DNA from 3 places in the Massilia sp. CFBP9026 genome. Region 3 is predicted to be linked to each of the others. Evidence: predicted binding sites of a transcription regulator. Region 3 holds the regulator's gene; each other region holds the start of a gene.
What was found. Region 3 encodes FNR, which switches genes on or off when oxygen is low (the NO sensors DNR and NnrR bind a similar motif). Its sites were predicted from a motif close to TTGATNNNNATCAA; they were not measured.
Positions count from the first base shown of each region.

Region 1: SOM28_RS18330 (universal stress protein) is a predicted target of FNR. The motif match lies at 1,413-1,426, and genes of this name have one in related genera.
Region 2: SOM28_RS14350 (OmpW/AlkL family protein) is a predicted target of FNR. The motif match lies at 6,157-6,170, and genes of this name have one in related genera.

Region 1 covers NZ_JAXCWH010000007.1:193,865-203,812, reverse strand. Annotated here, with positions in the region: gene SOM28_RS18340 (DUF4214 domain-containing protein) at 58-750, shown strand; gene SOM28_RS18335 (hypothetical protein) at 910-1,092, shown strand; gene SOM28_RS18330 (universal stress protein) at 1,580-2,428, shown strand; gene SOM28_RS18325 (PHA/PHB synthase family protein) at 2,457-4,250, shown strand; gene paoA (aldehyde dehydrogenase iron-sulfur subunit PaoA) at 4,521-5,174, shown strand; gene SOM28_RS18315 (FAD binding domain-containing protein) at 5,171-6,124, shown strand; gene paoC (aldehyde oxidoreductase molybdenum-binding subunit PaoC) at 6,129-8,336, shown strand; gene paoC (aldehyde oxidoreductase molybdenum-binding subunit PaoC) at 8,425-9,948, shown strand, end outside.
Region 2 covers NZ_JAXCWH010000005.1:229,208-239,155, reverse strand. Annotated here, with positions in the region: gene SOM28_RS14385 (extracellular catalytic domain type 1 short-chain-length polyhydroxyalkanoate depolymerase) at 1-624, shown strand, start outside; gene SOM28_RS14380 (cysteine-rich CWC family protein) at 629-820, opposite strand; gene argB (acetylglutamate kinase) at 942-1,871, shown strand; tRNA gene SOM28_RS14370 (tRNA-Thr) at 1,942-2,016, shown strand; gene SOM28_RS14365 (pyrimidine 5'-nucleotidase) at 2,106-2,852, shown strand; gene slmA (nucleoid occlusion factor SlmA) at 2,860-3,438, shown strand; gene pabB (aminodeoxychorismate synthase component I) at 3,449-5,266, shown strand; gene SOM28_RS14350 (OmpW/AlkL family protein) at 5,472-6,083, opposite strand; gene SOM28_RS14345 (acetyltransferase) at 6,258-6,737, shown strand; gene SOM28_RS14340 (glutathione peroxidase) at 6,688-7,272, opposite strand; gene SOM28_RS14335 (CoA-binding protein) at 7,341-7,763, opposite strand; gene SOM28_RS14330 (peptidoglycan recognition protein family protein) at 7,875-8,501, shown strand; gene SOM28_RS14325 (serine hydrolase) at 8,525-9,948, opposite strand, start outside.
Region 3 covers NZ_JAXCWH010000001.1:384,870-394,817, reverse strand. Annotated here, with positions in the region: gene SOM28_RS01665 (formate dehydrogenase subunit gamma) at 1-68, opposite strand, end outside; gene SOM28_RS01660 (hypothetical protein) at 78-296, opposite strand; gene fdh3B (formate dehydrogenase FDH3 subunit beta) at 293-976, opposite strand; gene SOM28_RS01650 (formate dehydrogenase subunit alpha) at 996-3,815, opposite strand; gene SOM28_RS01645 (formate dehydrogenase) at 3,834-4,052, opposite strand; gene SOM28_RS01640 (TorD/DmsD family molecular chaperone) at 4,039-4,725, opposite strand; gene fnr (fumarate/nitrate reduction transcriptional regulator Fnr) at 4,957-5,718, shown strand; gene SOM28_RS01630 (helix-turn-helix transcriptional regulator) at 5,725-6,483, shown strand; gene SOM28_RS01625 (DMT family transporter) at 6,544-7,482, shown strand; gene SOM28_RS01620 (3'-5' exonuclease family protein) at 7,489-8,250, opposite strand; gene SOM28_RS01615 (penicillin-binding protein 1A) at 8,433-9,948, shown strand, end outside.

The sequences.
Region 1 (9,948 bases), on a different contig from region 3:
GCGTGCGAAGCCGGCAATTGACGAGACCGTGTCCAAATGTCAGACCTGACACCGGTTGTGACACGTCTCTATGAAAGCCTGCTCGATCGCGCCCCCGATGCCGGCAGCCTCGATTACTGGATGCGACAGCTGGCTGGCGACGGCACACTCGACGGCGTGACCCAGACCATCCTCGAATCGGCCGAACTGGCCGGCAAGGTGCCAATGGCGGACGGGGCCTATGTCGCCTGGCTGTACGACCAGGTGCTGGGCCGCGCCGCCGATGCCGGTGGCCTGACTTACTGGACGGCCAGTCTCGCGAATGGAGACCTCAGCCGCGCCGACCTCGCGCTCGCGCTCGTCGACTCCGGCGAAAAGCTGCAGATCGTGGCGTCGCACGAGCTGGAAATCGGCGCCAGCGACATCGGGGTGCTCATTCGCATGTACGACGCACTGTACGACCGCCGGCCGGACCTGGATGGCCTGAATTACTGGATCGATCGCTCGGAGGCAGGCGCCTCGCTGGCCGACATCGCCGACAGCTTCATCGCTGCGGATGAAGCGACGGGCGGGCTGGACGACGCTGCCTTCGTCGCCCATCTGTACCGGACGGCGCTCGAGCGCGACGCGACTACGCTCGAACTATCGGAGTGGAATGCGCTGCTTGCCAATGGCCATGTCGATCGCGGCGATGTGCTGCTGGCCTTGGTCGAGTCGGCCGAGATGGTGGCGCTGGTCGGCGTGATGAGCACGACGTTCGAAGTCGCCTGAGTGCCGATAGGCCACGCCCCCCGTGGTCCGGCGCTAAATTCATCCATTTCGCAACAATTGAGCAAGCGGAAGCGAGAAACATAGAACGATACCTGTTCAATATCTTGTGCACTCACGAGTTCCATAATACGCTAACGAGGTTAACTTCTGGCGGGCATCATGGGACTGTTCTCGGCATCAAAATCTTTCTTTTCCGCCATCGCGGGCGCGCTGTCGACGACCCATTCCTGGCAGTACACCGCAGACCGAGACCAGCGCACCTGCACCTGCTGCGGCCGGCAAGAAGAAATGGTCCTCGACCTGGTCAGCACGAACTGGGAAGTGCTCGTCCCGGCGACCTGACCGCGCACGCCGCCAAGCCCGTCACCACTGATCCGCAACCGTCCGCCACGCCTGACCTTGTCGCGGCGCGCACCCCAGGCACCTCCAGCTAAAAAAAGGCCGCTGCCGCACGAAGCAGGCAACGGCCAAGTCCTCGGCAGGGCCGAGATGGAGACACAAGAGAACCGACCACATCGCCGGTAATGACTTAAGTATGCGGCCATGCCGGATAGTCACAAGGCCTAAAAGAGGTAATCGCTACCGCGTCCTTGCGTCAGAGCAGTCGTACGCATTCCTGACAATACTCCGCGGCACTCATTCCCCCTTCTTTCTCAGCTTTTTTGATTCACATCAACCACGTCCCTGACACGCATTCGATCCGGGAATAAAGTGGACTTCAAGTAATCCAAGCGTATAGGCCAGATACCGTCCAGGGTCCATCCCCTCGGCGAGACACCGGCACGCCTATCCGCCCGAGTCCGCTTTTACCGAAAAGAAAGGAACGAGCATGTACAAGACCATCGTGGTTCATGTCGACGGCAGTCCCGAGCAAGAGGCGCGCCTGCGCGCCGGCGCCCTGCTGGCCAATGCATTCGACGCCCACCTCGTCGGCAGCGCCGCCACCGGCATCTCCTGGTTCGACTATTCGCTGCTGGTCGGCTCGATGGGCGCGCCGATGATGCCCGAATCCGATTTCAGCGGGGTGCGCGACGCGGTCGAGGCGCGGCTCGAAGAATTCAGCACCGCCGTCCAGCGTCACGGCGTCAACAGTTTCGAAACGCGCATGCTTGAAGACGACGCCCGCTACGCCCTGCTGCTCGAATCGCGCTATGCCGACCTCGTGATCGTCAGCCGCGACGGCGAACCGATCGCCGTGCCGGGCATTCCGGCCCAGGCGCGCGGCTTGCCCGAATACGTCGCGCTGCACGGCGCGCGTCCCGTGCTGGTGGTGCCGCCCGGCTGGAAACAACGGGCCCTGCCGGGCACCGCCGTCGTCGGCTGGGACGGCAGCATGCAGGCGATTCGCGCGATCTCCGCCGCCCTGCCCCTGCTGCGGCAGGCGGATGCAGTCAAGCTCACGCTCATCAATCCCGGCGCCATGGCCGAGATGCATGGAGAAGAACCGGGCGCCGACATGGCGCTGCACCTGGCGCGCCACGGGGTCAAGGTCGACGTCGTCATCGAGACCACGCGCAGCAGCACCGGCGAGGCGCTGCTGAAGGTCGCGCGCGAGCACGATGCCGGCTTGCTGGTCACGGGCGCCTTCGGCCACAGCCGCTACCGCGAGTTCGTCCTCGGCGGCGTCACCCGCTCCCTGCTGGCGGGCAGCACGACGCCGCTCCTGATCGCGCACTGAGCGCAACTGCATGCCGCGAGCTTATGCCATGGCGCCCGATACTCGCCCGAATGCCCGCCCCGATGCCGCCGGCAGTACGCGCCGGCTCGAAGGCAGCGCCTGGCTCGGCGGCACCCACCGCCATGCGCGGGTCGCCGGCGGGCAAGTCCATGCCGACCTCGTGCTGTGGGCCTGGCTTGGGCGCCTCACCGGTAATCTGTCGCCGGCCGCGCTCGCCATGGCCTGGTTCGACTGGGCCAGTCACCTCATGATGTCGCCCGACAAGCAGCACGAACTGGCCACCGACGCCACCCTCGGCTGGCAGCGCTGGCTGCAATACCTGGTCACGCCGGCCGCCGATGGCGCCGACCTGGTGCGGCCGCTGGCCCAGGATAAACGTTTCGTCGATCCGGCCTGGAATACCTCGCCCTGGCACCAGCTCAGCCAGGGCTTCCTGCTGAGCCAGCAGTGGTGGCACCGCGCCACCTCCACCGTGCGCGGCGTCGCACCGCACCATGCCGACGTCGTCACCTTCGTCGCGCGCCAGATGCTCGACTGCGTGGCGCCGTCGAACTTCGTCACTACCAACCCCGTCGTGCAGCGCGCCGTGCTGGCCAGCGGCGGGATGAACCTGGCCAATGGCGCCGCGCGTGCCTGGCGCGATGTGCAAGGCCTGCTCGCAGGCAAGCCGCGCGTGGTCAGCTTCCGGCCTGGGCGCGAGGTGGCCGTCACACCGGGCAAGGTAGTAATGCAGAACCGGCTCATCGAACTGCTGCGCTACGACCCGGTCGGCTCCGCGGTGCACGAAGTGCCGCTGCTGATCGTGCCGGCCTGGATCATGAAGTTCTATATCCTCGACCTGTCGCCGCACAATTCCCTGGTGCGCTATCTGGTCGAGCGCGGCCATACCGTGTACATGGTGTCGTGGAAGAATCCGCAAGCCGAAGACCGCGACCTCACCATGGACGACTACCGCCAGCTGGGCATCACTGCCGCGCTCGACGCCATCGTGGCCCAGACTGGCGCCAGCAAAATCAATGCCGCCGGCTATTGCCTGGGCGGCACCCTGCTCGCGATCGCCGCCGCCGCGATGGCGCGCGACCACGACCGGCGCCTGGCCAGCATTTCGCTGCTGGCGGCCCAGGTCGACTTTACCGAGCCTGGCGAGCTGTCGCTGTTCATCGACGACAGCCAGGTCAGCTTCCTCGAAGCCGCCATGTGGCAGCAGGGCTATCTCGACACGCGCCAGATGGCCGGCGCCTTCCAGCTGCTGCGCTCCAACGACCTGATCTGGTCGCGGCGTCTGCGCCACTACCTGCTCGACCTGCCCGAGCAGGAGAGCGACCTGATGTCCTGGAATTCCGACGCCACCCGCATGCCATATCGCATGCATGCCGAATACCTGCACCGCCTGTTCCTGCGCAACAGCCTGGCCAGCTCACGCTACCTGGCCGGCGGGCATCCCGTCTCGCTGAGCGATATCGATGTGCCGATCTGCGCGGTCGGCACGCTCACCGACCACGTCGCGCCTTGGCGCTCGGTGTACAAGATCATCCCGCTCACCGACACCGAGATCACCTTCATCCTCACCAGCGGCGGCCACAATGCCGGCGTGGTGGCACCGCCTGGCAGTCCCAACCGCAGTTACCAGGTTGCCGTGCACCGCCATGACGACCCCTACATCGATCCCGACCGCTGGTTGGCGCGCGTGCCCCAACTCGAAGGCAGTTGGTGGCCCGCCTGGGATCAATGGCTCTTACGCCATGCCGGCAAGCATGTCGCGCCGCCGGCGCCGATCCCGGACACGGCGCCCGCACCGGGCGACTACGTCCTTCAGCAATAGGTAAGCCCTCTCCTTCTGCTCCATCGCGTCGGCCTGCGCCTCCGGCCGGCGCGCAGGCCATTCGTGCCGCCATCTCTACCGAAGTCTCATCCTGTCGGCTGATATTTACATCCCTCAAGAAACTTCAAGTTTCAAGGGAACGCGGCCTTCCCGGCAGCTGACTTAGAATCAATTCGACAACTCCGCAAGCCCTTCCACACCTGCCGGCGCCGCAGTATTGACGCCGAGAACAGACGTGGGCAACGCACTCTAGAGAAGGAAGCCACAAGCATGGACCAATTCAGCGACGTCAAGCTCACCCGGCGCGACCTGTTGATCGCCGGCGCCCTGTCGGTATCGACCGCGGCCGTCCCGGGCGCGCATGCCCAGCAGGCCGCACCCACGGCTGACGCGAGCACCACTCCCGAGCCGGTCACCACCGGCGTTACTTTCACCGTCAACGGCAAGCAGGTCACCTTGCAGCTGGACACCCGCACCAGCCTGCTCGACGCGCTGCGTGAGCACCTGCACTTGACCGGCTCCAAGAAAGGTTGCGACCAGGGCCAGTGCGGTGCCTGCACCGTCATCATGGACGGCCGCCGCATCAATTCCTGCCTGTCGCTGGCGGTCATGCACGAAGGCGCCAACATCACCACCATCGAAGGCCTCGGCACGCCGGAGAAGCTCCATCCGATGCAGGCCGCCTTCATCAAGCACGACGGCTACCAGTGCGGCTACTGTACCCCCGGTCAGATCTGTGCCAGCGTATCCGTGATCGAGGAAATCCGCCAAGGGATTCCGAGCCACGTGACCGCCGACCTGAACGTCAAACCCCTGCTGTCCGTGGAAGAGATCCGCGAACGCATGAGCGGCAATATCTGCCGCTGTGGCGCCTACTCGAACATCATCGACGCGATCACCGAAGTGGGAGGGGTCAAGGCATGAAGGCATTTACCTATCAGCGCGCCACTTCGCCGGCCCAGGCCGCCCAGCTCGTCGCCCGCACCCCGAATGCCCGCTTCATCGCCGGCGGCACCAATCTGCTCGACCTCATGAAACTCGAGATCGAGACCCCGACCACCCTGGTCGATGTCAACGGCCTGGGCTTCGACAAGATCGAGCCGACATCGGACGGCGGCCTGCGCGTGGGCGCCCTGGTGCGCAATACCGACCTGGCGGCCGACGCACGCGTACGCAAGGATTACGCCGTGCTGTCGCGCGCCCTGCTGGCGGGAGCTTCGACCCAGTTGCGCAACAAGGCGACCACCTCGGGCAACCTGCTGCAGCGCACCCGTTGCCCCTACTTCTACGACACGGCGCAGAAGTGCAACAAGCGCCAGCCGGGCAGCGGCTGTGCCGCCATTGGCGGCTTCACCCGCCACCACGCGGTGGTCGGCGCCAGCGAAGCCTGCATCGCCGTGCACCCGAGCGATATGGCGATCGCCATGCGCCTGCTCGACGCCGAGGTGGAGACCGTGAAGGCCGACGGCAGCATGCGCAGCATCCCGATCGCCGACTTCCACCGCCTGCCGGGCAATACCCCGCACATCGAAACCGTGCTCGAGCCGGGCGAATTGATCACTTCCGTCAAGCTGCCGAAGCCGCTGGGCGGCGTGCACGCCTACCGCAAGGTGCGCGACCGCGCATCCTACGCTTTCGCCCTGGTGTCGGTGGCTACCGTGATCCTGCCCGACGGCAGCGGCCGCGTGGCGGTCGGCGGCGTGGCCCACAAGCCATGGCGCGTCGAAGAGGCCGAACGGCAGATGGCGCAAGGCGCCAAGGCGGTGTCGGATCGCCTGATGGCCGGCGCCCGCACCACCGAGGACAACGCCTTCAAGGTGGCCCTGGTTCACCGCACCCTCGCCGAAGCGATCAACGCAGCGAAGAAAGGCTGACCCCATGAAATTCACCACTGCAGCCACTACCAATCCCATCGACCGCCAGCGCTACGTCGGCCAGCCGCTCGACCGCATCGATGGTCCGCTCAAGTGCACCGGCATGGCGCCCTACGCCTACGAGCACCACAAGGAAGTGCCGAACGCCGCCCACGGCTTCGTGGTCGGTTCCAGCATCGCCAAGGGCCGCATTGCCTCGGTCGAGATCGAGGCCGCGCGCCGCGCGCCCGGCGTGCTGGCCGTGGTCACGGCCGCCAATGCCGGCAAGCTGGGTAAAGGCGACATGAACGTCGCCCACCTGCTGGCCGGCCCCAAGATCGAGCACTACCACCAGGCCGTGGCCCTGGTGGTCGCCGAGACCTTCGAACAGGCGCGCGCCGCGTCCCACCTGGTGCGCGTGAAATACGTCGAAGAGAAAGGCAAGTTCGACCTGGCCGCCGAGAAGGACAAGGCGGTAAAGCCCACCTGGGAATCCGACCCGCCCGACTCCAAGGCCGGCAATTTCCAGCGCGGTTTCGATACCGCCCCGGTGAAACTCGACGCCACCTATACCACCCCGGACCAGTCGCACGCGATGATGGAGCCGCACGCTACCACCGCGGTCTGGGAAGGCGACAAGCTGACGGTATGGACCTCGAACCAGATGATCGCCTGGTGCGTCAACGACCTGTCCAAGACGCTGAACATCCCGAAGGACAAGGTGCGCGTGATCTCGCCCTATGTGGGCGGCGGCTTCGGCTCCAAGCTGTTCCTGCGCGCTGACGCCCTGCTGGCGTCCCTCGGCGCGCGCGCGGCCAAGCGCCCGGTCAAGGTGGCGCTGCACCGTCATCTGATCTTCAATAACACTACCCACCGCCCGGCGACCATCCAGCGCATCCGCATCGGCGCCGGCCGCGACGGCCGCATCACGGCCATCGGCCACGAGACCTGGAATGGCAACCTGCCCAAGGGCAGCTCGGAAGTCGCCACCCAGCAGACCCGCCTGCTGTACGCCGGCGCCGACCGCATGACCGCGACCCGCGTCGCCATGCTCGACCTGCCCGAAGGGAATGCGATGCGCGCGCCGGGCGAGGCGCCGGGCATGATGGCGCTTGAGGTGGCGATCGACGAGATGGCCGAAAAGCTGAACATCGACCCGGTGCAGTTCCGCATCCTGAACGACACCAAGGTCGATCCCGAAAAGCCGATCCGCAAATTCTCGGAGCGCCGCTTCATCGAGTGCATGCGCATGGGCGCCGAGAAGTTCGGCTGGAACAAGCGCAATCCCAAGCCGGGCCAGACCCGAGATGGCCGCTGGCTGATCGGCTACGGCGTGGCCTCGGCCTTCCGCAACAGCCCGGTGATGAAGTCGGCGGCGCGGGTGCGGCTCACCGGCGAGGGCAAGGTGATCGTCGAAACCGACATGACCGACATCGGCACCGGCAGCTACACCATCATCGGCCAGACCGCGGCCGAGATGCTGGGTGTGCCGCTGGAGCGGGTCGAGGTGCGCCTGGGCGACTCCAGCTTCCCGGCCTCCGCCGGCTCGGGTGGCCAGTGGGGCGCGAACAGCTCGACCTCGGGCGTGTACGCCGCCTGCGCCAAGCTGCGCGAACAGGTCGCCGCCAAGCTTGGCGTCAAGGAGAGCGAGGCTGAATTCGTGGACGGCACGGTCCGGGCGGGCGGGCGCAACCTGCCGCTGGCGCAAGCCGCCTCCGGCGGCGAGCTGGTGGCCGAGGACACGATCGAATTTACCGGTGGGCTGGACAAGAAGAACCAGCTGTCGACCTTCGGCGCCCACTTCGTCGAAGTCGCGGTCGACGCGGTCACCGGCGAAGTCCGGGTGCGGCGCATGCTGGCCGTGTGCGCGGCCGGCCGCATCCTCAATCCGAAGCAGGCGCGCAGCCAGGTGATCGGCGCGATGACGATGGGCGTGGGCGCGGCGCTGATGGAACACCTGGTGGTCGACAAGCGCCTCGGCTTCTTCGCCAACCACGATCTCGCCACCTACGAGGTGCCGGTGCACGCCGACATCCCGCACCAGGAAGTCGTCTTCCTGAAGGAAGAAGACGAGCTGTCCTCGCCGATGAAGGCCAAGGGCGTCGGTGAACTCGGTATCTGCGGTGTCGGCGCCGCGGTCGCGAATGCGATCTACAACGCCACCGGCGCGCGGGTGCGCGAATACCCGATCACGCTCGACAAGCTGATCGAGAAGATGCCGCTGTCGGCCTGATGCCGCATGCGGGACGGCGCCGCGGCGCCGTCCCGCTTCATTTCTTGATGCGAGCGCCGCGACCGCGGCGACTTGAGAGGTCACGCCCATGAAATTCAACACCCCCGCCACCACCAATCCGATCGACAGGCTGCGCCACGTCGGCCGCCCCTACGACCGCGTCGACGGCCCGCTCAAGTGCACCGGGCGCGCCACCTATGCCTATGAACACCACCGCGAAGTGCCGGGCGCAGCCCACGGCATCGTGGTCGGTTCCACCATCGCCAAGGGCATGGTCGCCGCCATCGACGTCGAGGCGGCGCAGCGGGCGCCGGGTGTGCTGGCGGTGGTCACCGCCGCGACCGCCGGCAAGCTGGGCAAGGGCGAGAAGAACACCGCGCGCCTGCTCGGCGGCCCGAAGATCGAACACTATCACCAGGCGCTGGCCCTGGTCGTGGCCGAGACCTTCGAGCAGGCCCGCGCCGCCGCCAGCCTGGTGCGCGTGCGCTACCGCGAAGAGAAAGGCAGTTTCGACCTGGCGAAGGTCAAGGACAGCGGCATCGCGCCCAAGCCCGAGCGCGACTATCCGCCCGACACCCGCGCCGGCGACTTCGAACGCCATTTCGAGCTGGCCCCGGTCAAGCTCGACGCGGTCTACACCACGCCCGACCAGTCGCACGCGATGATGGAGCCGCATGCCACCACCGCGCGCTGGGATGGCGGCAAGCTGACGATCTGGACCTCGAGCCAGATGATCGACTGGTGGCGCAGCGACCTGGCCAAGACCCTGCACATGCGCAAGCAGGACGTGCGCGTGGTCTCGCCGTATATCGGCGGCGGCTTCGGCGGCAAGCTGTTCCTGCGCGCCGATGCGCTGCTGGCGGCGCTCGGCGCGCGCGCCGCGGGACGCCCGGTCAAGGTGGCCCTGCAGCGCCACCTGGTCTACAACAACACCACCCACCGCCCCAAGACCATCCAGCGCCTGCGCATCGGCGCGGGCCGCGACGGCCGCATCGCCGCGATCGGCCACGAAACCTGGAACGGCAACCTGCCGGGCGGCCGGCCCGAGGTCGCGACCCAGCAGACCCGCCTGCTGTACGCCGGCCAGCACCGCATGACCACCACCCGCGTGGCCGTGCTCGATCTCCCCGAGAGCAACTCGATGCGCGCGCCGGGCGAAGCGCCGGGCCTGATGGCGCTCGAGATCGCGATGGACGAGCTGGCCGAGAAGCTGGGCATGGACCCAGTCCAGTTCCGCATCCTGAACGACACCCGGGTCGATCCCGAGAAGCCGATCCGGCCTTTCTCGGAACGGCGCTTCATCGAGTGCCTGCGCACCGGCGCCGAACGCCATGGCTGGAGCAAACGCAACCCGAAGCCGGCGCAGGTACGCGAAGGGCGCTGGCTGATCGGGCATGGCGTGGCGGCGGCTTTCAGGAACAGCCCCGTGATCACCTCGGCCGCACGCGTCAGGCTGCGCGGCGACGGCACCGTGGTCGTCGAGACCGACATGACCGATATCGGCACCGGCAGCTACACCATCATCGCCCAGACCGCGGCCGAGATGCTGGGCGTGCCGCTGGCGCACGTCGAGGTGAAGCTGGGCGACTCCGACTTTCCCGTCTCGGCCGGC
Region 2 (9,948 bases), on a different contig from region 3:
AAGGGCGCCAATCCCTCGCGCTGCTGGAACTGGTTCAATGCGGTCGACCAGCGCCGCGACGAAGGCGAACCCTCGATCATCGCCGGCATGACGCGCGCGATCATGGAAACCCATGCGGTCGACCCGGACCAGGTGTATGTCGCCGGCCTGTCGGCTGGCGGCGCGATGGCGACCATCATGGGCACCTTGTATCCGGACCTGTATGCGGCGGTGGGCGTGCATTCCGGCCTGCCTTTTGCCTCGGCCAACGATCTGTCGTCGGCGCTGGCGGCGATGAAGGGGGATTTCCGCCGCAGCACAACGAGCGGGCAGCCCTTGCCGATCATCGTCTTCCACGGCGACCGCGACACCACCGTGCATCCGGCCAACGGCGAGGAAGTGGTCGCGCAAGGCGCGCGCCACCTGGCCAGTCCCGGCATGGCTGAACCCGGCCACGTGCCGGACGGCCATGCCTACACGCGCACCCTGTATCCGGACGACGAAGGCACGGTGCGGGCGGAACACTGGGTGGTGCATGGCGCCGGCCACGCCTGGTTCGGCGGCAATGCTCGCGGCAGCTACACGGACGGCAAGGGGCCGGATGCCAGCCGTGAAATGATGCGTTTCTTTCGCACGCCGCGCTGAGGTGTCAGCCGGCCTTCGGCGTTGTTGGCACGGGCTGCGCGGCAATATGCGCGCGCAGGCAGTCCGGGCACCAGCAGCCGAGCGCCTCTTGTGGCACGGCGACGGCCGGCGGCAGGGCCGTGCACCAGCACGGTTCCTGTGCGCCATCCGTCATCGCGCATCCAAATTCGGCGCCGCAGCGCGTACAAATACTCATACCTGATAAAGTAACGATTGCTGCCATAAAATACAACAGGACGCCGCCCTTTCCCCGCAAGGTTTACGCTGCCTTTACGACATTGGCTGTAAAATCTCGCGACATTTATTTCGGACCCTCCATGAACGCTCAAGTGACCAGCCTGAACACCGACGACCAACCTGACGACTTGACCGCCGTTTCGACGGCGCTGAAAGCACAGATCCTGGCCGAAGCGCTTCCCTACATCCGCAACTTCCACGGCAAGACCATCGTCATCAAATACGGTGGCAATGCCATGACCGAAGAACGCCTGAAACACGGCTTCGCGCGCGACGTCATCCTGCTCAAGCTGGTGGGCATGAACCCGGTCGTGGTCCATGGCGGCGGCCCGCAGATCGACAATGCGCTGAAGAAAATCGGCAAGCAGGGCACCTTCGTGCAAGGCATGCGCATCACCGACGAAGAAACCATGGAAGTGGTGGAGTGGGTGCTGGGCGGCGAAGTTCAGCAAGACATCGTGATGCTGATTAACCACTACGGCGGCCAGGCAGTCGGCCTGACCGGCAAGGACGGCGGTCTGATCCGCGCGCGCCGCATGGCGATGCCCGACAAGGAAAAACCGGGCGAGTTCCTCGACATCGGTTTCGTCGGCGAGATCGAGGCGATCAACCCGGCGGTCGTGAAAGCGCTGCAGGACGACGCCTTCATCCCGATCATCTCGCCGATCGGTTTCGGCCAGGACGGCCAGGCCTACAACATCAATGCCGACGTCGTCGCCGGCAAGATCGCGGAAATCCTGAAAGCCGAAAAGCTGATCATGATGACCAACATCGCCGGCGTGCAAGATAAAGCGGGCAATCTGGTGACCGACCTGTCGGCGCGCGAAATCGACGAGATGTTCGCGGACGGCACGATCTCGGGCGGCATGCTGCCGAAGATCTCGTCGGCGCTGGACGCCGCGAAATCGGGCGTGAACACCGTGCACATCATCGATGGCCGCATCGAGCACTCATTGTTGCTCGAAGTCTTGACCGAACAGGCTTTTGGCACTATGATCCGGTCTCACTAAATTTTTTGTGGCAGAAACAAGCCACGAAAAGTCTTAGTCACGGCGAGCCCTGCTCGCCGCGAATCTACCAGCCCTTGTAGCTCAGTGGTAGAGCACTCCCTTGGTAAGGGAGAGGCCACGTGTTCAATCCACGTCAAGGGCACCATCTCCCCTCCCCTGTTTTATCCCGCTCCATGACGTCGTCATGCGCCACTGGCATAATCGCGTGTTGCATCCTTTGCGAGCCGATTACCCGTGTCTACTTCTTCCCTCCAAGCTCCAGTCTGGCTGTTCGACCTCGATAACACCCTGCACGACGCTTCCCACGCGATCTTCCCGGCGATCAGCGCCAATATGAACACGTATATCGCGCGCGTGCTGAGCATCGATGGCGTGGCGGCCACGCAAGAGATGGTCGACGCCGCGCGCCTGGGCTACTGGAAGCGCTACGGCGCCACCCTGCTCGGCATGATGCGCCACCACCAGGTGTGCGCAAAAGATTTCCTGCACCAGACCCATGACATCGGCCCGCTCGACGCCCTGCTGCGCGCCGAGCGCGGCCTGGCGCGCCTGCTGCGTCGCCTGCCGGGTCGCAAGATCTTGCTGACCAATGCGCCGAACAGCTATTCGACCGAGATCGTACGCCGCCTGAAGCTGCACAACCATTTTTCGCATCACGTGGCGATCGAGCACATGCACGTGCACGGGCAGTTGCGGCCGAAACCGTCGAAGCTGATGTTGCGCCGCCTGTTGCGCAAACACGGCATCGCGGCCCAGCGCTGCATCCTGGTCGAAGACACGCTGGCCAACCTGCGCACCGCGCGCCAACTCGGATTGCGTACCGTCTGGGTCACACAATACCTCCGGATGAGCGATCCGATTGGAAAAGCACCCCTGCCAAGGACGCTGAAATGCCCCGGTTACGTCAATGTCAAAGTAAAATCCGTGCGGCAACTTCCGACGCGGCTCTCCGGGCTGCGCCGCTCCAATAACAACTCCTAGGGATCCCATGGCAAGCACGAAGCCAGGCCAGCGCAAGCTGCAAATCCTCCAGGCCCTGGCCTCGATGCTCGAGCAGCCCAAGGGCGAGAAAATCACGACCGCCGCGCTCGCGGCGCGCCTGTCGGTGTCCGAAGCGGCGTTGTACCGCCACTTCGCCAGCAAGGCGCAGATGTATGAAGGACTGATCGAGTTCATCGAGTCGTCGGTATTCGGCGTCATCAACCAGATCACCGAGAAGGAAGAAAGCGGCCTGTCGCAGGCGCACGCGATGCTGCAGATGCTGCTCGGCTTCGCGGCCAACAACCCGGGCATGACGCGCGTGCTGATCGGCGATGCGCTGGTCAATGAAGACGAACGCCTGCAGCATCGCATGAACCAGTTCTACGACAAGGTCGAACTGGCCTTCAAGGGAGCGCTGCGCCTGGCCGTCACGCAGGGACACGGCCAGGAAGCCGACGTCGCCGCGCGCGCCAGCCTGCTGGTGAACTACGTCACCGGCCGCTGGCACCGCTTCGCAAAGACAGGCTTCAAGCTCAATCCGATGGAAGGCACGTCGCTCCAGCTGTCCCTGCTGCTGGCAGCGTAAAATCCGAAGGATGGATACTGGCGAAGTCTTCGCGCTGCTGGACGATGCCCGCGCAGCTAGGGAAGCGCGCTCGCGCCTGTACAGCGGCCATGCGGGCACGCTGAGGTGCGAGGATGCGGCCGGCTGGCCGCAGCTGGTAACGGCGCTGTCGCAGGCGCTGCAGGACGGCCTGCACGCAGTGCCGCTGCTGAGCTATGAACTGGGTGCGCACCTGGAAGGCTTGCCGGCCCGGCCCCTCGCCGGCCCGCTGGCGCAGGTGCTGCTGTTCACCCACTGCGAGCCCATGACGGGCGAGCAGGTGGCATCGTGGCTGGCAACGCGCAGCATGGACCTTGAGCTGGCCGGCGTCGCCGGCATGTCCGCGAATGTCGATCAGGCGCAGTTCAGCGAGGCGATCGACCGCATCCGCGACTACATCGCGGCCGGCGACACCTACCAGGTCAACTACACATGGCGGCTGCGCTTCGACGCCTTCGGTTCGCTGCTCGCCTTGTACACGCGCCTGCGCGCGCGCCAGCCGGTGCCGTATGGCGCGCTGGTGACGCTGCCGGACGGCGGCGCGGTGCTGTCGTTCTCGCCCGAGCTGTTCGTGCGCCATGAAGCGGGCATGCTGGTGGCGCGGCCGATGAAGGGCACGGCGCCGGCCAGCGGCGACCCTGACGTCGATGCAGTGCGCGCGCAGGCGCTCGCGCAAGACACCAAGAACCGCGCCGAGAACCTGATGATCGTCGACCTGCTGCGCAACGACCTGGGCCGCGTGGCGCAGACCGGCAGCGTCGAAGTGCCGGCCCTGTTCGAGGTGCAGCGCTATGGCGCCGTGCTGCAGATGACGTCGACCGTGCAGGCGCGCCTGCGCGCTGACGCGGGCCTGGAAGAGATCTTCAAGGCCTTGTACCCGTGCGGCTCGATCACCGGCGCCCCGAAGCGGCGCACGATGGAGATCATCCACGAACTCGAACCCGATGCGCGCGGCATCTACACCGGCGCGATCGGCTGGTTCGATCCGGCGGCGCCTAGCCGCGCTTACGGCGACTTCTGCCTGTCGGTGCCGATCCGGACGCTGGCGCTTGGCGCACCAGTAGACGGTATCCGGCGCGGAGAACTGGGCGTCGGCGCCGGCATCGTGTACGACAGCGATGCCCAATCCGAATACGCCGAGTGCCAGCTGAAGGCGCGTTTTCTCACGGGCCTGCACAACGAGTTCACCATCTTCGAGACCATCCGCGCCTCGCGCGAGCATGGCTGCCGCCACCTGGAGCAGCATCTCGACCGCATGAAAGCATCGTGCGCCTATTTCGGTTTCGCCTTCGACCGCGGCGCGGCGCAAGTGGCGCTGCTCGAGGCCAGCCAGGCCCTGCCCTCCGATGCGCTGCACCGCCTGCGCCTGGCGGTGGACCATGCCGGCGCGCTGACGCTCACATCGGCCGAGCTGGCGCCCTTGCACGAGCCGGTGACCTTGCTGCTGGCCCAGGAGCCGACGCATAGCGGCGACGTCTTCCTCCGCCACAAGACGAGCATCCGCAGCCGCTACGACGCGGCCTGGAAGGCGGCCGAGGCGCAAGACGCCTTCGATATGCTGTTCTTCAACGAGCGTGACGAGTTGACGGAAGGAGGACGCAGCAGCGTGTTCATGCGCTTCGGCGAAGAGTGGCTCACGCCGCCGCTGTCGGCCGGCGTGCTGCCGGGTGTGATGCGCGGCGTGATGCTGGCCGCGCCCGCGTGGCATGCGCGCGAAGCCGTGATCACGCGCGCGATGCTGGCGCAGGCCGACGACATCGTCGTCTGCAATGCCCTGCGCGGGCCGCTGCGCGCCGTGCTCGCAGCGTAACGCAGCATATTCGGCCGCGCTGAATATAAGGCGTGGGTCGCGCCCCGCCCGTTTCCATATTCGATACTTTTGCTGGAAGCTCGCCCATGGAAGACGGGCAGGACGCGATCACGCGCAAGAGGTGGAGAGGTCCATACTGCTTGACGGCATATGCATGGTCCTCTCCGCGCCGGTCCGCCAGTCGCGAACCGGCGTGAGCTGACACTTAGAAGCGATAGCCGACGCCCAGGCCGAACAGGATCGGATCGACCTTCAGGTGGCTGGCCTTGGCGCCGCCGACGTACACGTCGCTGCGCAGGTTGACCTTCTTGACGTCGGCGTTGATCGACCAGTGTTCGTTCAGGCGGAAGTCGACGCCGGCCTGCAGCGACAGGCCCCAGCTATCGTTTTCCAGGTCGCCGGCGCCGTCGAGCAGCTTGACGCTCGACATGCGGGTGTAGTTGACGCCGGCGCCGATATACGGGCTGATGGCCGCGCCGGGGGTAAAGTGGTATTGCAGGTTCAGGGTCGGCGGCAGGTGCTTGAAGGTGCCGATCTCGGCGCCGTCCAGGCGGGCCTTGTGCTTCTGTGGATAAGTCAGGATCAGTTCGGCCGCGATGTGCGGGGTGAAGAAATAGCTGATGTCCAGTTCGGGAATGGTCTTGCTGCTCACCTCGAGGCGGTCCGCCGCGCCGACGCCGCCGATGGGCGTCGATTTGTTGTCCGGGTCGACGTGCACGGCGCGGGCGCGCACCAGCCATGGGGATTCCTGGGCCATCGCTTGCGAAGCGGTCACGGCAATCAGGGCCACCAGCACGGTTTTCATCGTCGTTTTCATCTTTTTCTTACCTTTCTTCGTTTTATGTCATCTGCGACGAAGGTAAGCTTATTGATGTAGGGAAAAACAAACTATGATGTACATCAAAATGACCATGCTATTAGTGTGGTTTATAAAACACCTATCTCCTAGGTTATATCTCTGAGACGAAAGAATCATTCGGAAGGAACCACCATGCGAAGCATCACCATCGCCGCGAACGACGATCTCCCGCGCCTGTTCGACATCTGGGAAGCGTCCGTGAAGGCGACCCACGACTTCCTGCATCCGGACGATTTCCTGTTGCTGGTGCCGATCGTGGAGCGTACCTTGCGCGAGTTCACGCCGCTGCACTGCGTGCGCGACGAGGCCGGCCAGCCCTGCGCCTTCATCGGCGTGAGCGAGGGCATGATCGAGATGCTGTTCGTGGATCCGCGCTACCGCGGCCAGGGCGCCGGACGGGCCCTGGTGGAATTCGCGATCGCGCAGCTGGGCGCTACGCAGGTGGACGTCAATGAGCAGAACCGGCAGGCGCTCGGCTTCTACGAGCGCCTGGGCTTCGCGGTGGCAGGAAGATCCGAGCAGGACCCGTTCGGCAAGCCCTACCCCATCCTGCACTTGGAACTTACAGCGCCGCTTCGATCTTCCCGGTCAGCTGCGGATCTTCCGGCGTGACCTTGCTCGGGAAGTAGTCGAGCACCTTGCCGTCACGGCCGATCAGGTATTTGGTGAAGTTCCACTTCGGTTCCTGGCCGGTGGCCTTGATCAGCTGCGCATGCAGCGGATTGGCTTGCGGGCCCTTCACCGAGCTCTTGGCGAACATCGGGAACTTGACGCCATAGGTGTTGAAGCACAGGTCGGCGATTTCCTTGGCGCTGCCCGGTTCCTGCTGGCCGAAGTCGTTCGACGGGAAGCCCAGGATCACCAGGCCGCGGCCGCCGTACTTGGCGTAGATTTTCTCGAGGCCTTCGTACTGCTTGGTGAAGCCGCAGTAGCTGGCCGTGTTCACCACCAGCACCACCTTGCCGGCATACTGGCAAAGGTCTTGCGGCGCTTCGTCCTGCAGGCGCTTGAAGCTGTGCTTGAGCACGGCCGGGCAGGCGGCCGGGCTCTTGGTCAGGGCGGCGACCGGCGCGGCCTGGGCGCGTGCCGGCTGGGTGACACTGACAGCGGCCGTGGCGGCGAGCAGCAGGACGATGGTCTTGATCATGGCGTGGTATTGACGGGGTTAAGGTGCGTCGATTGTAGCGCAAGCCAAGCCACCGTAGACCGCGCCGTTCACCCTTCCAGGCCGCGGTGCTCGATCTTGATGCAGTGGTTCATGACCACGTCCAGCCCGGCGGCGCGCGCCAGGTCGGCGGCGGCCTGGTTCTCGATGTCGAGCTGCATCCACAGGCAGCCGGCGCGCACGGCGATCGCGTCGCGTGCGATCGGCCCGATGTCCTCGGATTTGCGGAAGCAGTCGACGATGTCGATGCGCTGGCCGCTGCTGGCGAGGGCGTCGGCGGCCTCTTGCAAGGTCGCGTAGACGGTCTCGCCATGGATGGTCTGGCCGGCATAGCTCGGGTTGACGGGCAGGATGCGGTAGCCATTCTGCTGCAAGTAGGCGCCCACTTCGTTGCTGGCGCGGTCTTCTTTATTCGACATGCCGATGATGGCGATGGTCTTGCTGTCGCGGAGGATCTGGGCAATGGTTCTCATGCTGTCTCAGGACGTTGTTATCGTTGGGATCAGCTTATCAGGTTTGTAAGCTCTGGCGTTGCACGGTCAAACGTGGAAAGATGACGGCTCATCCATCCTGAATATGTGCCCATGAGCCTAGCACCTGTTTCGCGTTTCTGCGCCCTGCTTGCGCTGGCCTGTTCATTCGCCAGTGCGCACGGCGCCGAATCCCTTGTGGACGTCGAACGCGCCATCGTGCCGGTCGCCAGCTGGGGCGGCACGCCGTCCGACGAGGCGAAAGCGCGCCGCCACCGCATCACCCACATCACCTTGCACCACCAGGGCGAGCCGTTCAAGCCGGGCACCGATCCGCAAGCCTACCTGCGTCGCCTGCAGACCTGGTCACGCGCCGAGAAGGGCTGGCTCGACATCCCCTACCACTATGTAATCGACCTGGACGGCCGCATCTACGGCGCGCGCGACATCGCCTATGCCGGCGACACCAATACCGAATACGATCCGAAGGGACATGCGCTGATCGAGGTGGTCGGCAATTTCGAGGAAGTGGAGCCGAACCAGCAGCAGCTCGATGCGGTGGTGAGCCTGATGGCGATGCTGGCCGCGAAGCACCAGGTCTCGCTGGACGACATCCAGAGCCACCGCGATTATTCGGACAAGACCGTGTGCCCGGGCGAGAACCTGTATCGCTACGTGAAGGACGATTATTTCAGGCACAAGGTGGCCTTGCGCCTGGCGCAGGAGCAGGCCGCGAAATAAGCCGCGGCCTGCTCAGTTAGCGCTTACTGCACGCGCGTGCCAGGTGTAGCCTGGCCGTTTTGGTGCAACACGACCACTGGGGCGCCATCGGCGGCTTTCTCGAAGCGGAGTTCGGCATTCACGTCGCGCGAGAAAAACACGTCCGCGCTGGCCGGGAATATCTCGATCTTCCGCTGTCCGGTCGCCTGCGCATAATAGCGCTCGCCCTCGCGGCTTACCGTGATCGTGAACTGCGCCGCGAGCTGGTAGGCGCCGGCGCGCGCATCGAAGCCGGCATTGTCGATCTTGACCGCTTCGCGTTCGGCCGGCGCATCGCCAACACGTTCGTTGCGCGTCCGCTCGCCTGCGTTGTCGACCGTGACGTGGCTGACCTTGCCCTGCGCATCGCGCCCGAATTCGAAGCGCGCCAGCGTCCCCGGGAAGAAGAAGCCATCCTTCGAATAAGGCGTCAGGGCGGCCGGCGACCGGTCGCCGCGCGCCATCATGAGCTTGCCGTCGCGGCTGGTGAAGGTGCGCTTTTCCTTGCCGTCGCGCTGTTCATTGCCGATGTCGTATACGCCCGTGAACGCGTCAAGGGCCTTGGCATCGAGCTTGAATTCCTTCGGCTCCATGAACGGCTTGCCGATTGCCAGCGCCGCCGCCTTCTTGGCCAGCACCTCGGGATTGGCATTGCCGCTGTCGGCATTGGCCAGCACCGCCACGAATACCTTCTGCTCCGGCAGGCGCAGCGCATGGGTGCGGAAGCCATTGATGCCGCCACCGTGGTCGACCACCGGCGCGCCCTGCAGGGTGCCCACGCCCCAGCCGTAACCGTAGCCGGTCGACTTCTCCGGGTTCAACTTGTAGGGCGTGAAGGCCATCTTCCAGCTGGCCGGCTTGAGCAGCTTGCCGGACGAGATCGCGGCATCCCACTTCGCCAGGTCGTCCACGGTCGACACCAGCGCGCCGGCCGCATATGGCTGGCTCATGGACAGGGGCTGCGCCGGCGCGAAACCCTTCTCTTGCGCGCTGTAGCCAACCGCGCGCGGCGCGCTCGAACGCTCGACGCCTTCATACGCGGTGTCCTTCATGCCCAGCGGCGTAAAGATGCGCTGCTCGAGGAAGCTGGCGTAGCTCGTACCCGACACCCTCTCGATGATCGCGCCAAGCAGGAAGTAGCCGCTATTGTTGTAGCGGAACTGGGTGCCGGGTTCGAACTCGAGCGGGTCGTTCCTGAAGCCGTCGATCATCTGGGCGACGGTCAGGTCTTTCGCCATCGTCGAGACGTAGCCTGGCTTGCCGGTATAGCTGACGATGCCCGAGGTATGGGTCAGCAGGTGCTCGACGGTGATGACCTTGCCCTGGGTCGGATAATCGGGGAAGAAGCGCGTGATCGGGTCGTTCAGGGCCAGCTTGCCCTCCTCGGCCAGCATCAGGATCGCCACCGCCGTGAATTGCTTGGTGATCG
Region 3 (9,948 bases):
CTAGCGGAGAACACCAGGGCCGCCGCCAGGAACAGCATGGCGCGCAGCGTATTTAAAGTCGCTCGCATGGTGCCTCCTCAGGGGTTGGCCCGGTTGTATTCGTTCTGCTTGCCGTTGCGGTTCTCGACCGTGGCCCACCAGGCCAGGCGGTCGTTGTGGAAGCGGCGCTGGTAGTGGCGGTCGTCCTTCTTGCCGGCGTATTCGCCCTTGATCCATGGCGGATGCTGGTCCACTTCGAGGCAGCCGGCCAGCAGCACGGCCGGCAGGATCAGTGCGCAGATCTTGATGAGCTTCATGTCGGGAACCTCCCGGAATGGTTCTGCGAATCGCGCGTGTCCTGGTTGACGCGTGGCGAGTCGCCCTCGGCCTTGTACTGGCCGCCGCGTTTCGGTTTGCCGTAGGCGATCTTCCAGCCCCACAGCTGCGGGCCATAGCCGCGCGTCTCGACCCGCTGGCGATAGATGTCGGCGATGATGTTGGCGTCGCCGCCCAGCAGCGCCTTGGTGCCGCACTGTTCGGCGCAGGCCGGCAGCTTGCCTTCGGCGATGCGGTTGCGGCCATACTTCTTGAACTCGGCTTCCGAGGTATCCGGTTCCGGGCCGCCGGCGCAGAAGGTGCACTTGTCCATCTTGCCGCGGTGGTTGAACAGGCCCGTCTCGGGGAATTGCGGCGCGCCGAACGGGCAGGCGTAATAGCAGTAGCCGCAGCCGATACACTGGTCCTTGCTGTGCAGGACGATGCCATCCTCGGTATGGTAGATGCAGTTGGTCGGGCACACGGCCAGGCACGGCGCGTCGGTGCAGTGCATGCATGCCACCGATACCGAGCGCTCGCCCGGGATGCCGTCGTTGATCGTCACCACGCGGCGCCGGTTGATGCCCCAGGCCAGTTCGTGCTCGTTCTTGCAGGCGGTCACGCAGCCGTTGCAGTCGATGCAGCGCTCCGTGTCGCAGATGAATTTCATTCTTGCTGGCATGTCGGTCTCCTCCGTCAGCTCAGGCGCGCACCACGCGGCACAGCGACACCTTGGTTTCCTGCATCATGGTCACGGCGTCATAGCCATAGGTCCAGCCGGTATTGATGGCCTCGCCGCGCACGATCGGCGCCCCATGTTCGGGATAGTGTTGTTCCAGGTCTTCGCCCATCCACCAGCCGCCGAAGTGGAACGGCGCCCACACCAGGCCCACCGGCACCCGCTCGGTGACCATCGCCATCATCTTCAGGCGCGCGCCGGTCGGGGTCTCGAGCCACACGTACTCGCCCAGCTTGGCGCCGATCTGCACCGCATCGCGCGGGTTGATTTCGACGAACATGTTTTGCTGCAGCTCGGCCAGCCAGGGATTGGACCGGGTTTCCTCGCCGCCGCCCTCGTATTCGACCAGGCGGCCGGAGGTCATGATCAGCGGAAAATCCTTCGAATAGTCGACCGCCTGCACCGATTTGAACAGCGTCGGCAGGCGCCAGTGATTGGCCTTGTCGTCGTAGGTCGGGTACTGGGCCACCAGGTCGCGCCGTGGCGTGGCCAGCGGCTCGCGGTGGACCGGCACCGGATCGGGGAAATTCCACACATTGCAGCGCGCCCGGGCATTGCCGAACGGCGCGCAGCCGTGGGCGATGACGACCCGGATGATGCCGCCCGACAGGTCGGTCTTCCAGTTCTTGCCCTCGGCCATGGCTTGCTCGGCCGGGGTCAGCTCGGCCCACCAGCCCAATTTTTTCAGGAACACGTGGTCGAACTCGGGGTAGCCGAAGTCCAGCTCGCTGTGCTTGTTGGTCGAGCCGTCGGCCGCCAGCAGGCTCGAACCGTTGTGCTCGACGCCCCAGTTGGCACGGAACGGCAAGCCGCCCTCGGCCACGCTCTTGCTCAGGTCATACAGGATCGGCGTGCCCGGATGCTTCATTTCCGGCGTGCCCCAGCACGGCCACGGCAAGCCGTAGTAGTCGCCCTTGCACGGGCCGGAATCGGCGCGCAGCGTCGTCGGGTTGAAGGTGTGCTTGTTTTCCATGTGCAGCTTGAGCCGCTCGGGCGAGCAGCCCGTGTAGCCGATGGTCCAGCACGAGCGATTGATCTCGCGCAGGATGTCCTCGACCACCGGCTCGTTGTGCACCACCTTGATGTTTTTCACCAGCTCGTCGGCGAAGCCCAGCTTGCGCGCGAACAGGTACATGATTTCGTGGTCGGTCTTGCATTCGAACAGCGGCTGGATCACCCGCTCGCGCCACTGGATCGAGCGGTTCGAGGCGGTGCAAGAACCCTGGGTCTCGAACTGCGAGGCCGCCGGCAACAGGTAGACCCCATCGCTGCGGCCATGCATCGCCGCCGTCATGCTCGGATAGGGGTCGATCACCACCATCATGTCGAGCTTTTGCATCGCCGCCTTCATGTCCGGCAGGCGGGTCTGGCTGTTCGGCGCGTGGCCCCAGTAGAGCACGGCGCGCAGATTGCTGGGCTGGTCGATGAACTGGTTTCCTTCATTCACCGCGTCGAACCAGCGCGACACCGTGATGCCAGGCTTTTCCATCAATTCTTTTGAACCGAAGCGCGACTTGATCCACTCGTAGTCGACGCCCCAGACCGCGGCGAAGTGCTTCCAGGCCCCTTCGGCCAGGCCGTAGTAGCCAGGCAGCGAATCGCCGTTGGGGCCGACGTCGGTGGCGCCCTGCACATTGTCGTGGCCGCGGTAGATATTGGCGCCGCCCCCGGGAATGCCGATATTGCCCAGCGCCAGCTGCAGGATCGACAGCGCGCGCACATTGGCGGTGCCGACGTGGTGCTGGGTGATGCCCATGCACCAGACCACGGACGAGGGACGGTTGGTGGCCAGCATCTCGGCCGCCATGCGCACCGCCGATTCCGGCACGCCGGTAACGTCCGACACCTTATCGGGCGTCCATTTCATGACTTCGGCGCGCACGTCCTCCATGCCCCAGGTGCGCTCTTCGATGAATTTCTTGTCTTCCCAGCCGTTATTGAAGATATGCCACAGGATGCCCCACACCAGCGGGATGTCGGTGCCGGGCCGCACGCGCACATAGTGATCGGCAAAGCGCGCCGTGCGGGTAAAGCGCGGATCGATGACGATCATCTTGGCGCCCAGTTCCTTGGCGTGCAGGAAGTGCAGCATCGAGATCGGGTGCGCCTCGGCCGGGTTGGAGCCGATGAACAGCACCGCCTTGCTGTAGTGCAGGTCATTGAACGAGTTGGTCATCGCCCCGTAGCCGAAGGTCTGGGCCACGCCGGCGACGGTGGTCGAGTGACAGATGCGGGCCTGGTGGTCGCAGTTATTGGTGCCGAAGAATGATACCCATTTGCGCAGCAGGTAGGCTTGCTCGTTATTGTGCTTGGAGCTGCCGATCACCATCAGCGCATCGGGCCCGGCTTCCTTGCGCAGTTGGAGCAGCTTGTCGCCGATCTCGTCGATCGCCTGGTCCCAGGAGATGCGCTGGTACTTGCCATTGACCAGCTTCATCGGATAGCGCAGGCGATGCTCGCCGAAGGCGTGCTCGCGCACCGAAGCGCCCTTGGCGCAGTGGGCGCCCATATTGATCGGCGAATCGAAGGCGGCCTCTTGCCGCACCCAGACGCCGTTGGCGACGACGGCATCGACCGAGCAGCCGACCGAGCAGTGGCTGCAGACGGTGCGCTTGACCACGGTCGGCACCGGGGTATCCGCTACCGGGTCGGCCTGGGCCGGTTCGATCACGTTCAGCGGCAGGTGGCGCGCCAGGGCTCCGGCGCCGGCGGCAACGCCGGCCCCGACCAGGAAGCGGCGCCGTTTCAACGCGCTGTCGCGCGTGGACTTGACCAGTGACATATCGATTCCTCTGCTTGCCTACCAGTAGGCGGCGGTGGCGTAATAGCGGCGGATGTGATCCGTCTCGTGGTAGCCGCGCTTGACCTTGGGGTCGGGCGCGGCCGGGGCGGCCTGCGGTGCCGCGGTCGCCGGGGCGGCGGCAGCGGCCACCACCAGTGCGCCCAGGGGGGCGGCTTTCAGGAAGCCGCGGCGGGCCGGGTCGGGCTGGTCATGGGCTTGTGGATCATGCTTGCTCATCGGTTTCCTCTCCTACGCCGAAGCTTTCGGCCTCGATTGCCAGGAATGCCTGGGCGAAGCGCGCGACCAGGCAGTAATAATTGGCGCCATCGGCATTGGCGATGTCGTCCAACGCGCGCATGCACCAGGAGCCGATGTGGGCCTCGAAGAAGCGGCGCTGCACGTCGAGCGGCTGACGCCGGATGCCGGGCGTGCCGGCCACCAGCACGCGCATGGTCTCGCACAGCGCGCCGAGGTGGTCTTCGAACTCGCCCCGCCCCTGTATGCGCGCCAGGCCAAGCTGGGCCAGGTCTTCGCGCAGATGCGCGAGCGGCGTGTCGTTCATGTAGCCGGCCAGGTAGCGCGAGCCATACGGATCGACCGGCGGCGTGCCGACGCTGACGAACAGCGCGCTGAATTCATCGTGGACGAGTCGGGGGTCCATCACGCCGGATGCGACGGTCAGTTGGTCCCAGGCGCGTTCGAGCGCCGGGTCGCCGCCCTCGGCCAGGATGGGATCGCTGGACGCGAGCGCATCGAGCAGCGCCGCGTCGGGCGCGGCCAGCAGTAGCCGGGAGAGCAAGGCATACAGATCCGCCCTGGCCTGGTCTTCGCCGCCCGGCGGCAGGTCCGGTCGAACGATTGCGGTGGCAAAGGCGCTGCGATCGGGCACGGTCTCGGTTGTTGATGACACTGGGGAACACTCCAGTTGTTCAATTTATATGGCAGTGTAGGCCTCGATTGATATTGAGTGCGCACAGTTGCCTATACGGCTAAATGAACCCAGCATGGGTGAGCACGGGCGCCAAACGACCGGAACACAACGAATTTGTTTCTCAAATGCAATAAATGGCATTTGTTTGTCGAGATAAACGCTTCAACACGTCTATAATTCCGGTGTACCCGAACCAAGCGACCATCCCTCATGAGCCAGACCCTGTCCCGGCAAGCCGAGCCGCCTCTCAATATCCACGCCCTCAAGTCCTGCGCGCAGTGCAGCATGCACCAGCTGTGCCTGCCGATGGGCCTCGAAGACGCCGAGATCGACCGCCTGGACAAGATCATCGGCCGCCGTCGCCGCCTGGAACGCGACGAGCGCCTGTACAGCGTGGGCGAATCGTTCCGCAACCTGTACGCGGTGCGCTTCGGCCACTTCAAGACCTACCAGGTGAACGCGGCCGGCGAAGCGCAGATTACGGGTTTCCAGATGGCCGGCGAGCTGCTGGGCATGGACGCGATCAGCGGCACCCACCATTGCGACGCGGTGGCGCTGGAAGATTCCGAGGTGTGCGAGATCCCGTTCGCGCGCCTGGAAGACCTGTTCGGCGAAGTGCCGACGCTGCTGCGCCACTTCCACCGCATCATGAGCCAGGAAATCACGCGCGAGCAGAACGTCATGCTCTTGCTCGGCAATATGCGCGCCGAGCAGCGCTTCGCCGTGTTCCTTGTGAACCTGTCGGCGCGCTACGCCACCCGCGGCTATGCGGCCAACCGCTTCCAGCTGCGCATGTCGCGCGAAGACATCGGCAACTACCTGGGCCTGACGATCGAAAGCATCAGCCGCCTGCTGTCGCGCTTTAAAAAGCAGGGCTGGCTCGAGGTCGACAAGCGCGAAGTGACGCTGCTCGATCCGGTCAAGCTGAAGGCGCTGGCGGCCGGCACCGACGTGTGCAGCCCGATGGCCTGAAACATCATGGCGCCCGACCTGCACCTGCGTAGCTACGACCGCGTGCACTGGGGCGACCGCCACGACTTCGCCCAGCTGGTGCTGCCGGTGCACGGCGAAGTCGTGCTCGACATCGAAGAGCGGCGCGGCCGGCTCGATCCCCTGCATGGCGCGCTGGTGGCGCCCGGCGCCTGGCATGCGCAATCGAGTCCGGGCGCGAATGATTCCCTGATCGTCGACGTCGATGGCGCCGCCTTCGACGACGGTCCCTGGCAGCGCCTGCTGGAGCGGCCTTTCGTCACGCTGGCCCCTGCGGCGCGCAAGCTGGTCGAGTTCATGGGACTGATGGCCCGTGAAACTGGTCCACACCGCGCGCCGGCCCGTTCGCTAGTGCAGGGCTGGGTGCCGCTGCTGCTCGACACCCTGAGCCTGGACGCGCCGCGCGCCACCTCGCGCCTGGCGGCCCTGCTGGCACGGATCGAGGCCGCGCCCGGCCTGGCCTGGAGCACCGAATCAATGGCGAATGCCGCCAACCTGAGCGTCAGCCGCCTGCACGCACTGTTTCGCGAAGAGCTGGACAGCACGCCGCATGCCTGGCTGCTGGGCTGCCGCCTTGATTGCGCGCGCGGTCTGTTGACCCACAGCGCGCGCAGCGTGGCCGACATCGCCCTCGCCTGCGGCTTCTCGGACCAGGCCAGCCTGACGCGGGCCATGCGCCGCGTATTCGGTACCACGCCCGCTGCCTATCGGCGTGCAGGTCAAGAGAATCCACCAAAGCCGCAGTAGTCCCGGCCAAGACTGGATGCACGATCAGGTCCGAGAATCTCCTTTCAAAGGAGATTCATCATGTACACCGCTACTGGCGCGGGCGGACTGTCCCGCTCCACCCTGCTCGGCATCGGCGCCGGCATCGCCGCCGGCGCACTCTGGGGCCTGGTCTTCCTGGCCCCGGAACTGGCGCCCGGATTCCTGCCGATCCAGCTCTCGGCCGGACGCTACCTGGCCTATGGCTTGATTGCCACTATCCTCATCTACCCGGCATGGGGACGGCTGCGCCGCCACCTCGGCTGGCCGGCGTGGCGCGGCCTGATCTCGCTCAGCCTCACCGGCAACATCATCTATTACCTGTTCCTGGCCAACGCCGTGCAACTGGGCGGCGTGGCAATGGCCTCGATCGTGATCGGGCTGCTGCCGATCGCGGTCACCCTGGTGGGCTCGCGCGACGGCAATGCGGTGCCGCTGCGCCGGCTGCTGCCTTCACTGCTGCTGAGCGGCGCCGGCCTGGCCTGCATCGGCTGGGAGTCGCTGTCGGCGTCCGGGCCTGGATCGCTGGCCGGCCTGGCCTGCGCCTTCGGCGCACTGGTGTCGTGGACCATCTTCGCGGTACATAACATCCGCTGGCTGGCGCGCATCGAGGGGATTTCGTCGCATGAATGGAACCTGCTGGTGGGCGTGGTCACGGGCGTCATGGCCTTGGCGCTGGCGGTACCGGCCTTCGTGCTGGCGCCGGGTGAGCACACCCTACCGGCCTGGCTGCAGTTCGGCGCGCTGGTCAGCGCGGTGGCCATCCTGTGCTCGGTGGTCGGCAACGCCCTGTGGAACCACGCCAGCCGCGCGCTGCCCCTGAGCCTGATGGGGCAGATGATCGTGTTCGAGACAATCTTCGCGGCCCTGTATGGCTTTTTGTGGGAAGCGCGCTGGCCGAGTGGGTTCGAGACGGCCGCGCTGGGGTTGCTGGTGGCGGGAGTCATTTCGTGTGCGTCGGCGCACCGCGGCGCGCATTGAGGGCGCTTAAGCGACTAGTTGCGCAGGATCCGATTCATTCGTCCCCCTCCTTGGCAGCAGCTCGGGATGCTGGTCGATGATTTTTTCCAAACGCTTGAGGCGCTTCAAGCCACTACCTGTATGCTTGCTCAGATCGATCATGGCCTTGTAGATCGTCACCATGTCGTCGACTTCTTGCTGGCACCTCGATTCGATCGCTTGATAATTCTTGACGTCGTAAGCATCCCAGACACGCGTGCCGGACTCCATTGTTCGGCCAGGAATATATTTTTGATAGAGTGCCGCTTTGGTTTTCGGATAGGCGAAGTAGCTCTGATTGAACGAGAATTGGGTGTATGTCGCAACACTCAAGTCAATCTGTCGACATCCGCAAAGAAGATCATGTACATTTTCCGGCGGCGCAACCCTAGCATGAACCATACGCGCCAGCAGCACCGGTATATCGCTGTGCGAGATGCCAATCCCTGCAAGCATCAGCCCTCCAGATTGTTTGCTGATCGAACGCCACTGCGCCTCCAGGTATTCGTACAGTCCTCTCAATACTGCGTCTTCCGATCCGAGTTCCCACTCCCAGAACCGTCGCGGCGCTTCCAGCCGATCCTGCATCGGAAAATAAGTCTGCAAGACACCGCCAATGATTTTATGCCCAGGCAGGAATGGCGAAAAACTCAGTCCGCCGTGACTGGTGCGCACCCGATCTGCTTCAGGCACGTAATACTCCAGGTCAAAAAAAATGACCTTCGTCGTCTCAGGGTAAAAGCGCAGCATGTTCGATTCGAAGAGTGGTTGGAGCGAGGATTCTACTTGCGCTTCGAAACGCACAGACGCCTGCTCCGGAGGTAGCGCCTGCTGCACCCCGCAGGAGCAGGCGGCGCTACCTGCCGTTCATCGCAAGCCAGGCTGCGGGACGGACAGTATGATCGACGCACTTTCCTTTCGTACCCGCCGCCATGTTCTCACGCTACCGCCCGTCTCCCCGCATCGCACGCCTGTCCGCCGCTGCCATTCTGCTGCTGGCCGCCGCCGTCCCGGGCGACGCCAGCGCCTCCCTCCTGCCGGACGTCCCCGACATCAAGGCCGTCACCGACTACCGTCCGAAGATCCCGCTGCGCGTGTACACCGCCGACAAGGTCCTGATCGGCGAATTCGGCGCCGAGCGCCGCGAATTCGTCCCGGTGGCCAAGGTGCCGGCGCTGCTCAAATCGGCCGTGCTGGCGATCGAGGACACCCGCTTCTACGAGCACGGCGGGGTCGACTGGATTCGTGCGCTCGGCGCGGCCAAGGCCAATATCGGCGACTTCGGCAGCCAGGGCGCGTCCACCATCACGATGCAGGTCGCGCGCAACTTCTTCCTGTCGCGCGACAAGACCCTGCCGCGCAAGCTGACCGAAGTCGCCCTCGCCTACAAGATCGAAAAGGCGCTCTCGAAGGACCAGATCCTAGAGGTCTACCTGAACCAGATCTATCTCGGCCAGCGCGCCTACGGCTTCGCCAGCGCGGCGCGCACCTATTTCGGCAAACCGCTGCCAGACCTGAGCCTGGCCGAGATCGCGATGCTGGCCGGCCTGCCGCAAAACCCTTCCAGCAGCAACCCGGTGTCCAATCCCCAGGCGGCCCGCAAGCGCCAGCAGGTCGTGCTCAGGCGCATGCGCGAACTGGCGATGATCACCGAACTCCAGTACCGCCGCGCCCTGGACGAACGGCTGCAGGTGCGCAGCTACGGCGCTACCCTGAACCCGCGCGCGGCCTGGGTCGCCGAGATCGCGCGCCAGGCGGTCCACGCCCGCTTCGGCCAGGCGGCCTACGAACGCGGCATTACGGTCACCACCACCATCGTGGCCGCCGAGCAGGACGCGGCCTATGAATCGGTGCGCCGCAACGTGCTCGCCTACGACCGCCGCCACGGCTACCGCGGCCCGGAAGCGCGCATCGCGCTGCCGGCCGGCGCCGACGAAAAAACGGACGCGATCGCCGCCGCCCTGCAGCAACGCCCCTCCGTGGACGGCTTGATCCCGGCGGTGGTCGTCGCTGCATCGCCAAAGCGGGTGCGCGCCCTGCTCGCCAACGGCGACGCCGTCGAGATCACCGGCCCGGGCCTGGCCTTCGCCGCCGGCGCCCTCTCAAGCAAGGCCAAGCCCGCGGCGAAACTGGCGCCCGGCGCCGTCATCCGGCTTGCGAAGGCCGCCGATGGCGCCCTGGCGATCGCCCAGCTGCCCGAGGTGGCCGCCGCCTTCGTGGCGCTCGACACCGAGACCGGCGCCTACCGCGCGCTGGTCGGCGGCTTCGATTACTCGGTCCACAAGTTCAACCACGTGACCCAGGCCTGGCGCCAGCCTGGATCGAGCATCAAGCCCTTCGTCTATTCCGCCGGCCTGGAACGCGGCTTCTTCCCCGGCACGCAAATCCTCGACGAGCCGCTCGACTTCAGCGCCGAGAAGGCCTACGCCAGCTGGTCGCCGCGCAATG